2 regions of the Enterococcus sp. AMC2644 genome follow, and region 2 is predicted to be linked to the other one. Evidence: a T-box and tRNA genes for the amino acid it is inferred to sense, from the RefSeq annotation. Region 2 holds a T-box; the other holds one or more tRNA genes.
The links. The T-box of region 2 lies ahead of leuS (leucine--tRNA ligase). A T-box ahead of a tRNA ligase gene usually reads a tRNA of that ligase, here a tRNA-Leu.
Positions count from the first base shown of each region.

Region 1: it encodes a tRNA-Leu, which carries the amino acid that the T-box ahead of leuS (leucine--tRNA ligase) is inferred to sense. The anticodon was not compared.

Region 1 covers NZ_CM177095.1:250,057-253,491, reverse strand. Annotated here, with positions in the region: gene AC4BC5_RS01275 (hypothetical protein) at 1-535, shown strand, start outside; gene AC4BC5_RS01270 (cold-shock protein) at 704-904, shown strand; gene AC4BC5_RS01265 (MepB family protein) at 998-1,438, opposite strand; tRNA gene AC4BC5_RS01260 (tRNA-Leu) at 2,022-2,104, opposite strand; gene AC4BC5_RS01255 (pyridoxal phosphate-dependent aminotransferase) at 2,301-3,435, shown strand, end outside.
Region 2 covers NZ_CM177095.1:1,608,867-1,612,301, forward strand. Annotated here, with positions in the region: gene AC4BC5_RS07845 (LysR family transcriptional regulator) at 67-993, shown strand; T-box leader at 1,039-1,261, shown strand; gene leuS (leucine--tRNA ligase) at 1,318-3,435, shown strand, end outside.

The DNA of each region.
Region 1 (3,435 bases), 1.4 Mb from region 2:
TGCGAAACATTCGCAGATAGCTTCTTTTGAAAATGATGAGAAGCGTTCACTACGACGTTCACCTCGTGTAAGCCAAGAAAAAGCGGGCCAAAGTATTCGTCAACGTGAAGAATTAAGCAGACATCGTCAAAATTTACCAAATTACAATAAAAAAAATCAACCTGAAGTAACACCAACGGGTAAAACACGTTTGTTTGGAGATGCTGTTGCGCATAGTACGTATCAGGTGACAGAAAAACGATCAGAGAGGATTACGCGTCCATCAGTTCATAAAGAGATGACTGAAAGATCGCCGTTCGTTCCCAAATACATTCCTACGTCAATCATTCAAGATGAATATGCACCAGCAATCTCTGAAGAAGATTTGATGAATTCTATGAAAAAAGAAGATTATCTATTATTTGATACAGAACCCGCTGCATATCAAACACGTAAAGATACTGATCCAGCTGTTCGTAAATTTAATTCTAATTCTTCAGTTAAGATGACTAGAAGTCAGTACCGAGCTAATTCAAAGAAAAATAGCAAGAATTAAATAAATCTATTTGCATTCATAAGATATCCGTGTTAGACTATGTTAGTAATACTTTTTGATATGTAACTATAATATGTTTATCTTTATAAAAAATGATACGCACTTCTATTTGCACTTCACTCATTATTACAAAATAAACACATATGATGTGTAATTTGGAGGTACGTTATGAATAACGGTACAGTAAAATGGTTTAACTCAGATAAAGGTTTTGGCTTTATCACAGCAGAAAATGGAACAGACGTGTTTGCACACTTCTCAGCTATCCAAGGCGAAGGTTTCAAAACTTTAGAAGAAGGTCAAGCAGTAACTTTTGATATTGAAGAAGGTCAACGTGGACCTCAAGCAACAAACATCGTTAAAGGTTAATTATTTGTCAACTATCGCAAGGTAGTTGACTTTTTTTTTTTCAAAAAATCGATTATCAGTGTATTAGTTTTAATAGAGAGAAAATTAAATTATTTATTCAGATAGATTTTTAAAATATTGTAATTGCCATTTTTGTGTTCGCGTTGCTGTTTTATTTAAATTATGACACCAAACTGGATAGAATCTCATCGCCATTTTCCCACGCTTATTTTCTGTAGATAGGATTTGTTTTTCAATAGCAATTTCTTTTGGAATGGTAAAAATTCCTTTCTTATCTCCATCGTCTATAACTATCGCTAGCAGTTCTGGGCTACTAGTTGCTTTAAAGGGTGTATTATGAGTTTGTTCATCTTTTTCCCAGAAAGCTACAAAATATCCTTCTTTTTTTGGTGTCTTTTTTGCTAGTCGAGCTCTTACTTTACTATTTATTGTTTGCGAATAAAAGATAAACCCTTCATATTCTAGATTTTGATTTTCTAAACAATAAATTTGGATGTTTCCGAATACTTTTTGCAAAATATTAGTCGATTTCATTAAAAGATCTCCTTAGTTTTCTTGATTTTACGTACAAAAGCTGTTAAGAAAATTATACGAACAATAGTTCGGTTTGTAAAGTGAATACTCAAAAAAATTATTGTTGTATTAAAAATAAAGAAAAAAATGAAATTTTCTCGGTCAATCAAGCGATAATTTTGAATTTTAGCTGATTCAAAATAGAATATCTTGGACGAATAAAATGACTTTGGGCAGTCCAATGATGTTGATAATTTTTACATATATCTTGTTTTTTTAAGGTATCGTCAGTGGTATAGGATGATACTGGTCAAAACGGATGACTGTTTTCTGGCCTGACAATAATCGACTTACCTGTCTCGTGGTTACTGCTGAATCGCAATTTGTACAAGCGTGAGCAGAGAGGAAAGGGTGGCTTTGACGACAAGGGGACTGTTTTTGATAAAATTCTTCCTAGAACATGTCTTCCTCTCAGTAAACTATTTTATCGTGATGTAGTCATACTAGAGAACGGTATGTTTTTTAATACCTAAAATGAAAGATGGGACTGACAAATCATTTCTGATTCATCAGTCCCATATATTATAGAGCCGTTTTTGATAAATGCGGACGATGGGACTTGAACCCACACGAGCATACGCTCACATGACCCTCAATCATGCTTGTCTGCCATTCCAACACGTCCGCAACAACAGTTAAAATCTTACTTTTTATTTGAATGTTTGTCAATACTGTGATTCTTATTTTTTTGTAAAATGAATAATAATACTTCCCGTTTTTTCAGAAAATTTGCTATAATAGAAACACTGAAAAAAGTTCTATGGGAAACGCAGCAATATAGTTTGATATACCGAATGTATATTTATGAAAAGAGGATTCTACTATGAGAAATTTTGAAAAATCTAGTAAACTTGAAGGTGTTAGTTATGACGTGCGTGGACCTGTTTTAGAAGAAGCAGATCGTATGCAAGAAGAAGGAATCAGTATTTTAAAATTAAATACAGGTAATCCAGCAACATTTGGATTTGAAGCACCAAACGAAATTATTCGTGATTTGATTATGAATGTGAGAGAATCGGAAGGGTACTCTGATTCAAAAGGTATTTTTTCAGCACGTAAAGCAATTGAACAATATTGCCAATTGAGAAATTTTCCAAACGTTACAATTAATGATATTTATACTGGAAATGGTGTAAGTGAGTTAATTACTATGTCAATGCAAGGTTTATGTGATAATGGTGATGAAATTTTAGTGCCAATGCCTGATTACCCATTATGGACGGCTTCTATTTCATTAGCTGGAGGTAAGCCTGTACATTATATCTGTGATGAAGAGAGTGAATGGAATCCGGATATAGCAGATATTCGTTCAAAAATCACTTCTAAAACAAAAGCGATTGTTTTAATCAACCCTAATAATCCTACTGGAGCAGTTTATCCAAAAGAAATTTTAGAACAAATTGTTGAAATTGCTCGTGAATTTGATTTAATTATTTTTTCTGATGAAATTTATGATCGTTTATTGATGGATGGTCATCAACATATTCCAATTGCAACTTTAGCTCCAGATCGTCCAGTAGTAACTTTTAGTGGATTATCTAAGTCTCATCGAGTGGCAGGATTCCGTGTTGGCTGGATGGTTCTTAGTGGAGATAAGAGACACATTAAGGATTATGTTGAAGGGTTAAATATGTTGTCATCTATGCGTTTATGCTCCAATGTATTATCACAACAAATTGTCCAAACTGCACTAGGCGGTTATCAAAGCATTGATAAATTATTATTGCCAGGTGGTCGTATCTATGAACAACGTGAGTTTATCTATAAAGCGATTAACGATATTCCAGGCTTGTCTGCTGTGAAACCAAAAGCCGCTTTTTATATGTTCCCTAAAATTGATACGAAACGCTTTAATATTTTGGATGATGAAAAATTTGTCTTAGACTTTTTACACGAGCATCATGTATTGATGGTCCATGGTGGTGGTTTTAACTGGCAACAACCAGATCATTTTAGAA
Region 2 (3,435 bases):
GATTGACCAGTAAACAAGTGGTTCGTTACTATAGAGAATAAATGAAATGAATCGGGAGGAAATTGAGTGAATATTCAACAAATGCGTTATGTCGCAGCAATTGCCAATAATGGTAGTTTTCGAGAAGCAGCTAAAAAATTATATATTTCGCAACCAAGTCTTTCCCATGCCATTAAAGAGTTAGAAAAAGAGTTAGATGTTCAACTTTTTGAACGTACGAGACAAGGAGCTTCATTGACTTCTGAAGGAATGGATTTTTTTCAATATACCCAGCCTATTTTGGCTCAAGTGGAGTTATTAGAAAACCGTTATTTAGCAAATGAAGAAAATGAAAAGCATTTTTCTATTTCTAGTCAACATTATGATTTTCTATCAATTATGATTAGTCAGTTAATCCGAGATTTTCCTGATTATAATGATTTTCGAATTTTTGAAAGTACAACTTTAAATGTTATTAAAGATGTGGAACAATACCGAAGTGAATTTGGTATTTTATTATTTAATGATTCAAATCAAGCAGGTTTAAGTCGCTTATTAGAAAATGGGGAATTAGAATATGAGATTTTAACAACGTTTCATACCCATATCTTTATGCGAGAAGGACATCCTTTAGCAACTAAATCCGTGATTGACTTAGCTGATTTACATGATTATTCACAAGTTCGTTTTACACAAGAAACGAATAATTATACGTATTTTGCGGAAGATTTAATTGATTTTCCAGGTATTACTCAAGTAATTCATACGAGCGATCGAGCAACACTTACAGGTATTCTACAGCGAACAGATGCCTATGGTTCAGGTTCAGGTTTAGTAGAAGATCCATGCAGTCAAGGGATTGTTTTAATTCCTTTAGCTAATTCACCAGAAAATAAAATGGTGATGATTAAAAAGAAAAGTCGCAGAATATCAGCGATTGGCGAAGCTTTTTTAACAAATTTGAAAAGATATTTCATGGATTTTCAAGAAACCCAGAAAAATAAAAAGAAATAAATTGAATTCAATGCGCTTTTTTGATAGTATGAACTCAATAATGACTTATGCGCATTTGAAAAGGAGTAGTAAATGGCGTTCTTTTTTTAGAGAGTACATGGTTGGTGAAAATGTACAAAAGACCTGTTGAACTCGCCTTTGAGTGTTTGATTTTCTTGAACCTTAATATAAAAGTGTGTAGAGAAAATCCGGTGACGACCGTTACAACGTTTGAGGTTGGAGTATGTCCAACGAATATAGGTGGTACCACGTCAATTACGTCCTATAAGAGGCTTTTTTGTGCTTCTTATAGGACTTTTTATTTTATTAAGGAGGCGTCAAGTAGTGAATTATAATCACAAAGAAATTGAAAAAAAATGGCAAAAGTATTGGGCCAAAAACAATACGTTTAACACGCATGATGAAACAGGTAAACCTAAATTTTATGCTTTAGATATGTTTCCATATCCATCTGGTCAAGGACTACATGTTGGGCATCCAGAAGGTTACACAGCGACAGATATTTTAGCACGTTTTAAACGTAGCCAAGGTTACAATGTGTTGCATCCAATGGGGTGGGATGCTTTTGGTTTGCCTGCGGAACAATATGCATTAGACACAGGAAATGACCCTGCTGAATTTACAAAGAAAAATATTGAAACATTCCGTCGCCAAATCAATTCATTAGGTTTTAGTTATGACTGGAATCGTGAAATTAATACCACTGATCCGGATTACTACAAATGGACGCAATGGATTTTTACAAAATTGTACGAAAAAGACTTGGCTTATGAAGCTGAAGTCGCAGTAAACTGGGTTCCAGAATTAGGAACAGTTATTGCGAATGAAGAAGTAATTGATGGGAAAAGTGAACGTGGTGGGTACGATGTTGTACGTAAACCAATGCGTCAATGGATGTTGAAAATTACAGCATATGCTGATCGTTTATTGGAAGATTTAGACGAACTAGATTGGCCAGAAAGCATTAAAGATATGCAACGCAATTGGATTGGCCGTTCAGTTGGTGCAAATATAACTTTTAAAGTTGCTGGTACTGATAAAGACTTTACCGTTTTTACTACTCGTCCGGATACGTTATTTGGCGCAACTTATGCTGTATTAGCTCCAGAACTAGAACTTGTTAAAGAAATTACTACTCCTGAACAAAAAGCAGCAATAGATGCTTATATTGAGGAAGCTTCCAAAAAATCAGATTTGAATCGTACAGATTTAGCTAAAGAAAAAACGGGTGTCTTTACAGGCGCTTATGCGATTAATCCAGTAAATGGTAAAGAAATTCCAATTTGGATTGCTGATTATGTTCTAGCAACTTATGGAACTGGGGCAATCATGGCAGTTCCAGCACATGATGAACGTGATTATGAATTTGCTAAAACTTTTTCTTTAGAAATCATTCCCGTTCTTGAAGGTGGCAATGTAGAAGAAGCGGCCTTCACAGAAGATGGGGTGCATATTAATTCTGATTTCTTAGACGGCATGAATAAAGAAGAGGCTATTGCGAAAATGGTCGCATGGTTGGAAGAAAATGAGGTTGGTAAACAAGAGGTTAGCTACCGTTTACGTGATTGGTTGTTTTCTCGTCAACGTTATTGGGGTGAGCCAATTCCAGTGATTCATTGGGAAGACGGAACAACAACGACTGTTCCTGAATCTGAGTTGCCATTACGTCTACCAAAAACGGATGATATTCGTCCAAGTGGAACAGGTGAGTCTCCATTAGCAAATATTGATGAATGGGTAAATGTAGTTGATCCTGAAACTGGTAAAAAAGGTCGTCGCGAAACAAATACAATGCCACAATGGGCAGGAAGTTCATGGTACTTCTTACGCTTCGTTGATCCACATAACAAGACTGAATTAGCAAGCTATGAAAAACTAGAGCGCTGGTTGCCAGTCGATATTTATATTGGGGGAGCGGAACACGCAGTTTTACACTTATTGTATGCGCGTTTCTGGCATAAATTCTTGTACGATTTAGGTGTAGTACCAACGAAAGAACCATTCCAAAAATTATACAATCAAGGAATGATTTTAGGTTCAAATAACGAAAAAATGTCTAAATCACGTGGCAATGTTGTGAATCCTGATGACGTTGTAGCACAGTATGGTGCCGATACTTTGCGTTTGTATGAAATGTTTATGGGACCATTGGATGCTTCAATTGCCTGGAGTGAAAATGGTTTAGAAGGAAGTCGCAAGTTCCTTGACCGTGTATGGCGTTTAATCGTAGACGAAAATGGCAAAATGCGTGACCGCATTACCACTTTTAATGATGGTAAATTAACAAAAGTTTACAATCAAACTGTTAAAAAAGTTACGGAAGACTTTGAGCACTTACACTTTAATACTGCTGTTTCTCAACTGATGGTTTTTGTAAATGAAGCCTACAAAGCAGATGCACTTCCTTATGAATACGTTGAAGGATTTGTCCAATTGCTTGCT